Microbulbifer sp. A4B17: one gene and its partner. The protein of the gene in region 2 interacts with the protein of the main gene of each other region in a pairwise test. Links are inferred from orthologs where the notes say so. Each region holds a gene or a part of one and is shown on either strand. Other genes may lie near its edges.

Evidence for each region.
Region 1: the proteins of BTJ40_RS15420 (region 2) and clpA interact in binary tests that used the Escherichia coli proteins (3 or more experiments, as listed by UniProt). The link is inferred for Microbulbifer sp. A4B17 from one-to-one orthologs.

Annotation. Positions count from the first base shown.
Region 1 is NZ_CP029064.1:2,238,916-2,243,650, forward strand. The notes cover bases 1,755-4,735. They hold clpA (ATP-dependent Clp protease ATP-binding subunit ClpA), read left to right. Parts: upstream 1,755-2,095; coding sequence 2,096-4,375; downstream 4,376-4,735. Other genes in these bases: clpS (ATP-dependent Clp protease adapter ClpS), read left to right, coding at 1,755-1,961; infA (translation initiation factor IF-1), read right to left, coding at 4,472-4,690. Outside these bases: icd (NADP-dependent isocitrate dehydrogenase), read left to right, coding at 1-911; cold shock domain-containing protein CspD, read right to left, coding at 1,016-1,315; more of clpS, read left to right, coding at 1,581-1,754. UniProt on the Escherichia coli protein: ATP-dependent specificity component of the ClpAP protease. It directs the protease to specific substrates. It has unfoldase activity. The primary function of the ClpA-ClpP complex appears to be the degradation of unfolded or abnormal proteins.
Region 2 is NZ_CP029064.1:3,497,135-3,501,678, forward strand. What follows is about bases 1,143-4,544. They hold BTJ40_RS15420 (response regulator), read left to right. Parts: upstream 1,143-1,509; coding sequence 1,510-4,344; downstream 4,345-4,544. Other genes in these bases: cysM (cysteine synthase CysM), read right to left, coding at 1,143-1,210; acpS (holo-ACP synthase), read right to left, coding at 4,341-4,544. In the rest of the region: more of cysM, read right to left, coding at 314-1,142. UniProt on the Escherichia coli protein: Member of the two-component regulatory system UvrY/BarA involved in the regulation of carbon metabolism via the CsrA/CsrB regulatory system. Phosphorylates UvrY, probably via a four-step phosphorelay.

The DNA of each region.
Region 1 (4,735 bases), 1.3 Mb from region 2 along the record:
ACGTTGCCCTGCGTCAGGAGCTGGATCTGTACGTATGTCAGCGCCCTGTGCGCTGGTTTAGCGGTGTACCTTCCCCGGTTAAAGAGCCGAACAAGGTAGACATGGTTATCTTCCGTGAAAACTCCGAAGATATCTACGCTGGTATCGAGTGGAAAGCTGATACTGACGAAGCTAAGAAAGTAATCAAGTTCCTGCAGGACGAGATGGGTGTTAAGAAGATCCGTTTCCCTGAGAACTGCGGTATCGGTGTTAAGCCGGTTTCTGCTGAAGGTACCAAGCGTCTCGTGCGCAAGGCTATCCAGTACGCTGTGGACCAGGATCGCGATTCTGTAACCCTGGTACACAAAGGCAACATCATGAAGTTCACCGAGGGTGCCTTCGCTGATTGGGGTTACGAGCTGGCTCGCGACGAGTTTGGCGCTCAGCCGCTGGACGGTGGTCCCTGGCACAGCTTCAAGAACCCGAAGACTGGCAAAGAAATCGTTGTTAAGGATGTAATTGCTGACGCTATGTTGCAGCAGATCCTGCTGCGTCCGGCTGAGTACGATGTAATTGCCACCCTGAACCTGAACGGCGACTACCTGTCCGACGCACTGGCTGCACAGGTTGGTGGTATCGGTATTGCTCCTGGCGCAAACCTGTCCGACGACGTTGCCCTGTTCGAAGCGACCCACGGTACTGCGCCTAAGTACGCTGGCCAGGACAAGGTTAACCCGGGCTCCCTGATTCTTTCCGCTGAGATGATGCTGCGTCACCTGGGTTGGAATGAAGCTGCTGACCTGGTGATCAAGGGTATGGAAGGTGCTATCGAAGCCAAAACCGTAACCTACGATTTCGAGCGCCTGATGGACGGTGCTGAGCTGAAGTCCTGTTCTGCGTTTGGTGACGAAGTTATCAAGCACATGGCTTAAGCTGCATTCGTGAGGCTGGGCTGGCTTTGAGTTGGCCCGAGTCCCATGAAAAAAGCCCTTCACCTTGGTGAAGGGCTTTTTTATTGTCTGTTTGCTGGGCTCGCTTAGCCGACAGCTTCCGCTTCCTTCTCCCTCGATTTTTCTGTGTGTACTACATCAGATTCGCTGTTGTTCGAAGTGTTGGGTGAAGTGGTTTCTGAGGTCAGTGCGGAGATATTTGCAGCGTGGTAGCCCTTGTCTCCTCGAATAATATCGAAGGTGACTTGTTGGCCGGCCTTCAGGGTTCGGTAGCCTTCCATCTGAATTGCGGAATAGTGCGCGAACAGATCCTCCCCTCCCTCATCTGCAAGAATAAACCCATATCCCTTAGCGTTGTTGAACCACTTTACAGTACCGGTAGGCATAACGATTCCCTCTAATTGCCTGAGTGGCCCCTGGCCACCTTACAGAGTTTTTATATTTATTTGACCTGCTGGTTAGTCGGCTGCGATCCTATCTGCGACTAACGTTTGATGTAACGGTCACTACCTCTTGTAGTCAACAGCCGGGGTAATGTCAAGGCTCCCCGGTGACCGCTGTGTCAAAGGTCAAATAAGGTTACAATGTCACGTCATTGAAGGTTGCATTGGCTGCAATTTTCAGGCTCGATAGAATTCATTGATAATTGTTATGAGTACTTCGCGAATCATTAAACTAAGCTCCAGTGACTCCGATGGAGACAATCCTCACCTCGATGATTTCGATGGTGAGTTGGCCCTTGAGGAGGCGCCGCCGCAACTGAAGCGGCCGCCGATGTATAAAGTTGTCATGCTCAACGATGACTACACCCCCATGGATTTTGTTGTTGAGACTCTGGAGTTGTTTTTTTCAGTAAACCGGGAGCGCGCCACACAGTTGATGTTGCAGGTTCACACACGGGGAAAAGCAGTGTGCGGTGTCTATACTCGGGATATAGCGGAGACAAAGGCCGCACAGGTCAATCAGTTCGCTCAAGAGAATGAGCATCCCCTGTTGTGTGAGATTGAAGCGGACGAAAGCAAAGAGGATTGATTCTGACAGAAAATGCTTTGAACAAAGGGTCCCGTCACCTGAAGGGAATCAGCCAGGATATAAACGCCGGCGAAGGGTGCGCGCCTACCAGCGGAGTCGGCGGGAAATATTGGCGATTAGGGTTTGAGGTTTAGATGCTCAGCAAGGACTTAGAGGTAACGCTTAATCTAGCGTTCAAAGGTGCTCGAGCGAAACGGCATGAGTTTATGACCGTTGAGCACCTATTGCTGGCGCTCTTGGATAACGAGTCCGCAGCAGATGTACTACATGCTTGTGGAGCGGATTTAAGTGCATTGCGCCGTGAACTCCTGGAGTTTGTAGACTCCACAACACCGTTGATCCCGGAGGCAGATACAGACCGCGAAACTCAGCCGACTCTGGGCTTCCAGAGGGTCCTGCAGAGGGCCGTATTCCATGTCCAGTCATCCGGTAAAAAGGAAGTTACGGGAGCTAATGTCCTGGTTGCTATTTTCTGTGAGCAGGAGAGCCAGGCTGTTTACTACTTGAAGCAGCAGAGTGTTGCCCGGATAGACGTAGTCAACTACATCACCCACGGAATTTCCCGCGTTGGCTCCAGTGGTAATAATCACCATCACGGTTCTGATACTGCACCTGAGCAGGTAGATGAGGAAATTAGTGGGGGTGCTGAGCCTGGTGGTTCCGACCCCCTGGAAAGTTATGCCACCAACCTCAACCAGGAGGCAATTCTTGGTCGCATTGATCCACTGGTTGGTCGTGCCCCTGAAGTGGAGCGCGTCACTCAGGTTCTGGCTCGTCGCCGCAAAAACAATCCATTGCTGGTTGGTGAGTCCGGTGTAGGTAAGACCGCAATTGCCGAAGGATTGGCGCGGCGTATTGTCGATGAGGATATCCCTGAGCCTTTGAAAGAGAGCACTATTTACTCTCTGGATCTCGGCTCCCTGTTGGCGGGAACCAAGTATCGCGGTGATTTTGAGAAGCGCTTTAAGGCCCTGTTGGCTGAGCTCAAGAAGCGTGAGCACGCCGTACTGTTTATTGATGAGATCCACACCATCATCGGGGCCGGCGCCGCTTCAGGAGGCGTCATGGATGCCTCCAACCTGCTTAAGCCGCTACTTTCCAGCGGTCAATTGCGCTGTATAGGTTCCACAACTTTTACTGAATATCGCGGTATCTTTGAAAAAGATCGCGCTCTATCTCGCCGTTTTCAAAAGATTGATGTCAGTGAGCCTTCGGTTGAGGAGACTGTGCAGATTCTTCAAGGGCTCAGAAGCTGCTTTGAGGATCATCACAAGGTCCGCTTTACCGATGGGGCTCTGGATGCTGCAGCCCAGCTCTCCAGTCGCCATATCACCGAGCGGTTCCTGCCGGATAAGGCCATTGATGTGATCGATGAGGCCGGAGCTTACCAATCCCTGTTGCCTGAAGAGGACCGCAAAGAGGTTATCGGGGTCTGTGAGATTGAGATGGTTATCGCCAAGATGGCGAGAATACCCGCCAAGAGTGTGTCTGCTTCTGACAAGGAGCAGCTGTCACGGCTCGATGACAATCTCAAAATGGTGGTGTTTGGGCAGGATAGCGCCATTGATGCCCTGGGTACGGCAATTAAGTTGAGTCGCGCGGGGCTGGGTTCTGAAGAGAAGCCTATAGGCTCCTTCCTGTTTTCGGGACCCACCGGTGTTGGCAAGACGGAGCTCTGTCGTCAGTTGGCAAAGGTAATGGGTATCGAGCTGATTCGCTTTGACATGTCCGAGTACATGGAGCGTCATACGGTTTCCCGCTTGATAGGTGCGCCTCCTGGGTATGTTGGTTTTGACCAGGGCGGTTTACTGACCGATTCGGTGACCAAACATCCCCACAGTGTTGTGCTGCTCGACGAGATTGAGAAGGCGCATCCCGAAGTATTCAATCTGCTGCTGCAGGTGATGGATCACGGCACTCTGACTGATAACAATGGCCGCAAAGCGGACTTCCGGAATGTCATCCTGATTATGACTACCAATGCGGGCGCTGAGGTGATGAGCCGCCGTTCGATCGGTTTCTCCCATCAAGATCACTCCACCGATGGGATGGAGGAGATCAAAAAGATGTTTACTCCGGAATTCCGCAATCGCCTCGATAATATTATCCAGTTCCGCTCCCTGCCTCTGGAGGTGGTGAAGACGGTAGTGGACAAGTTTATCGTTGAGCTGCAGGCGCAGTTGGATGACTCCAAAGTGACTTTGGTTGTCGATGATGAGGCCCGTGAGTGGCTGGCAGTGCGGGGTTATGACGAGAAAATGGGAGCGAGGCCTATGTCTCGCCTGATTCGCGACAAGCTGCGCAAGCCTCTGGCGGAAGCCGTGCTCTTTGGTGAGCTGGCGGAAGAGGGGGGGCGTGTTTGTGTCACAATTGAAGATGATGAGCTGGCGATTAAAACGGCGGTGCCTGCCTAAAATAAATTAGTTCCAGCCAAGCAATAAAAAAGCCACCGGAAGGTGGCTTTTTTAATTCGGGCCAAATTGCCTTGCGGAATTTGGCCTCTGAGCGAATTAGCGCGCGCGGTACGTAATGCGGCCCTTGCTCAGGTCGTATGGAGTCAGCTCCACTTTCACCTTGTCGCCGGTGAGAATGCGAATGTAGTTTTTGCGCATCTTTCCGGAGATGTGCGCAATTACCACGTGTCCGTTTTCCAGCTTTACGCGGAAAGTGGTGTTCGGCAGGGTGTCGATCACCTCGCCTTCCATTTCAATATAATCGTCTTTTGCCATGCGGCAGCAACCTTACAATAACTTGATCAGACCTTTACCCCGGAG
Region 2 (4,544 bases):
ACAGTTCAACACATTTCCGGGAGAAAACAGATTAGGACTTTACCCAACTTTACACATTGGCTTTTTGCGATGAGCCGTTTAGTTGTAGTCTATTTTTTACCAGTAATGCAGATAGCAGAAAGATGAGAGTTGTAAAGCTGGGTGAGATTAAAGAACATGCAATCGCAAATAACTTGAAATAACATTTCAAAAAAGCAACCGGCCCCACGCTTTTTTGTGAACAGAGATCAGGCACAATGCTGGATAATAAAAAACACTTTACTTCCAGCACTGTCAAATAAAAACAAGATAAATTCGAGAATAAAAGTAAGGGTTATTTTCCGCTGGCAAAAAGCCCTGAAGATAAATAGCGATCGCCCCGATCACAGATAATTGCAACAATCGTCGCATTTTCTAGCTGCGCAGAAAGTCTTAATGCACCGGCTACTGCTCCCCCGGAAGAAACACCACAAAATATTCCCTCTTCTTTCGCCAGCCGGCGAGTCATGTCTTCAGCTTCCTGCTGGTCCATATCCATGACCATATCCACTTGCTCTGGGATGAAAATCTTCGGCAGATAGGCCTCCGGCCAACGACGAATCCCCGGTATACTGGAGCCCTCTGTCGGCTGTAGCCCAACAATTTGAATATTAGGATTTTGCTCTTTTAAATAGCGCCCGCACCCCATAATGGTGCCGGTCGTACCCATTGAAGAGACAAAGTGAGTTACCCTTCCTGCAGTCTGCTGCCAAATTTCCGGGCCTGTTCCTTCAAAATGCGCCAGTGGGTTATCGGAATTGGCAAACTGGTTAAGTACCAACCCCTTCTTATCTTCCTGCATTTGCAGGGCCAGATCCCGCGCCCCCTCCATACCTTCTTCAGCACTCACCAGGATCAACTCAGCACCATAAGCCGTCATTGAAGCTTTGCGCTCTTCGGTGGCGCTATCGGGCATAATCAAAATCATTTGATACCCCTTGATCGCTGCCGCCATTGCCAGAGCTATCCCAGTGTTGCCGCTGGTCGCTTCAATCAGAGTGTCTCCCGGCGAAATATAACCCGCAGCTTCCGCACGGTTAATCATTGAAAGTGCCGGGCGGTCTTTTACCGATCCCGCAGGGTTATTGCCTTCCAGCTTGAGCAAAACAGTATTGCTGGTTTCACCAGGCAGGCGCTGCAGTTTGACCAGCGGGGTATTGCCTACGCAGTCAGCAATTGTTGGGTAATCCATAATGCAATAAATTCCAGAAAAATCTCGCGGGAAGCAAGTGTACAGCATGGGGAACCATGCACTAAATACCGACTAATTTGGTCCACTCCCTGTCCGGGTTATTTAGACCCATGCACCCCCAACAATACCAGATCGGCTATGGACACTCTGCTGACCACCGTTCACAAAATGGAGCTTTGAGTCACTAAAGACTGTAATTTGTGACAAGAAAGGAGCTTTATCTGGCCGGCGAAGGAGTGCGCTTGGGTGCACATAACGGTAAAATGAGGCAAAAATAATCGTAAAAGGCCCCTTTTACCATGGCCCCCGGCAATCCTATTCTCTCAATCGAGGAACCAGAGCAACCTCGATCCCTACGAACCCTGGTATTTCGCCTCACTGTAGCACCCGCACTAATTCTGTCCCTGCTTCTTGCCCTCGTCTTCACCTTGCAACAAATGCACGATCGCCGCCAACTACTATTGAGTCACGGACGTGCCAGTGCCGAGCAGCTGGCTGAACTAATTGAGATGAGTGGCGGCCACCCCGCTGAGCTGCGAATGGAATGGCTGCGTAAAAGTCTGTTGGCACTGATGCTGGAAAAAGATATGGTCAGATCTGTTCATGTCTACTCCACCGAAGCCAGTGCCAAGCGAGCCCTCAACCCCAGTACCGGACTCAGCTTGTTAGCCAGCGTCGGGCCACGCCCGCGAACCCCTGTCAATAAAGATGTCCTTAACAAACGCGAACCCTTCATATTTGAGGACGACGAGACCCTTCAGGTTCTACAGCCACTAAAGGGCGATATCACCACTTGCTGGATCAGTATTGAGCTGCATCGCCCCTATTTCCTGGTGGGAACTTACCAGGTATTACTTGTGGGCTTGGTAGGATTGATTCTATGCACCCTTGCCGCACTAGCTTGGTCCGTCATTATGTCTGAACGCTTTGCCCACAGCCTGATAAGAATGGGGCATACGCTGGAGGCGATTGGTCGAGGCGAATTTGATCGGCGCACCCACGAAACAGAAAACCGGGAACTGGCGCAGCTGGGAAATCAAATTAATGAGATGGCTGAAAGCTTGTCCCATTACCAGCAGGAGTACAAGGCCAATTTATTGCAGTCTATGGATGACCTGCGCCAATCCCTGGACAGTATGGAAGAGCAAAATATTGAGCTGGACCTGGCACGCAAAAGGGCTCAGGAGGCGAGCAGGATTAAATCGACTTTCCTCGCAAACACCAGCCACGAGATCCGCACGCCTTTAAATGGCATTATCGGTTTTACCAACCTGTTGTTGAAAACAGGCATTGATGAATTACAACAGGATTATCTGCAAACCATTTTACGCTCATCAGAAAACCTGTTGACCACTATCAACGATATCCTGGATTTTTCTCGTATTGAATCCGGCAATCTGGTCCTTGACCACATCCCTATGGACCTGGGTTTACTGCTAGAGGAAACCCTGCAAATACTGGCTCCAAATGCCTACGAGCATCACCTGGAACTAGTACCCTTAATCGATTCTCAACTCCCCCCCACCCTGATCGGGGACCCATTGCGAATAAAGCAAATACTCACAAACCTGGTGGGTAATGCGGTGCGCAGCTCGGAGAATGGCAATATACCCGTACGCCTGTCCGTACACAGTGTTAAAGGCTCCGAGCTTATAATCCGCATCTCTGTTTCCGACCTGGGTAACCGAGTTGACGAAGCCAGTCGCCAGGAAATCCAGAGTATTCTCACTAGTAAAACCCCACAGCTCACCCAGCAAATCAGCGCTAACGGTTTGGGCATGTCTATTGCTCGCAGCCTGGTTGAGAGAATGAACGGCTTTACCGGTATCCAAGAAGTCGCCGATGAGGGTAATACCTGCTGGGTACAGTTTTCCCTCCAGGCAGAGCGCAATCGCGGTATGTATCCACGTATTCAGTACCCCGGCTGCCGGATATTGCTCGCAGATCCCAACTCTGCCACACGATCACAGGTGGCCCAACTTCTCAGCCAATGGCAAGCGGAACCCATAGAGCTGGGCGATACAGATACTTTACTACCTGCAATAGAACAGATGTGGCGGCACGACGCCCTTCCCGATGCTGTAATGATTGATACCGCTACCGCAGAGGGAGATTTCGATAGTTTCAGCAGCAAAGTCCAATCAATCGTGGATACTTACCAGTGCCGAGTTATTGTCCTGGGACCACCGGCAGAGCTGCGACGTTGCTATGATCAACTTCGCACCCGAACACTGACCTTCCTCGGAAAACCAGTAACCAGGGATAACTTACTGCGCTCTCTGAAGCGTGCTCTTCCCCAGCAGGGACAGCAACAGCGAGCTAGCGGTGGAGTTAAAGCCCTACCCTGGCCCGCCCCACCTCGTGTACTGGCTGTGGACGATCACGCGGCAAACCGACGGTTAGTGGGTGAGTTCCTGCGCGCACAGGATGTGGAAGTGGTAATTGCAGCCAGCGGTGAAGAAGCTCTGCAACACTGGCAACAGGGGGCATTCGACCTGGTATTTATGGATATACAGATGCCTGAAATGGATGGCATCGAGGCCACACGCCTGATTCGGGAACGGGAAACTGGTCGGCGTACACCGATTATCGCGCTCACCGCCCACGCCGGCGCCGAGGAGAAAGCCCGCTTGCTGTCTGCAGGATTGGACGATTACTTAAGCAAGCCGGTAAGTGAGGCCCAGCTCTCCGATATGATTAAACGATGGCTCAAGATCATCAGTCCCCAAATGGTCGAAAAAGTGAGTCTCGAAGAGATGCGACTAGTGGATATCGGGGAGTGCCTGACACTCGCTAACGGCGACGCCAAACTGGCCCGGGATATGCTGCGCATGTTGATCGATGGCCTCAGCTCAGACGAAAGAGAGCTGGAGCGGTTGTATAACCTGGGGGACTACAAAGGGATGTTCGAACTCACCCACCGCATGCATGGCGGCTGCTGTTATTGCGGAGTCTCACGCTTAAGGGAGTCCACTTGTGTACTACAGGAAGCGTTGCGCACCATCCAGGGCTCCGACAACCAAGCTTTTGATCAGCGTAAACTCAATGCCGTTCTCAGGGAAATCCGAGCCCTGCGGGAGTGGGCCTCAGAACAGGACCTGGATGCACTCTTCGGCCTGGAGGTAGTCGCCTAACAAGATTCAAATACTACAAATGCAAGCGCCGAGTCTTTTTCATCAGACAAGCTGAGATGAATTCTATCCACACCCAGAGTTTCGGCCCTCTCCTTAGCTGCGCCCGCCAGGACCACCTGCGGCGCGGCACCTTTGCGGCGGCGGACATCGATATCCTGCCAGGAAATCCCCTCACCAATCCCGGTACCCAAGGCCTTCGC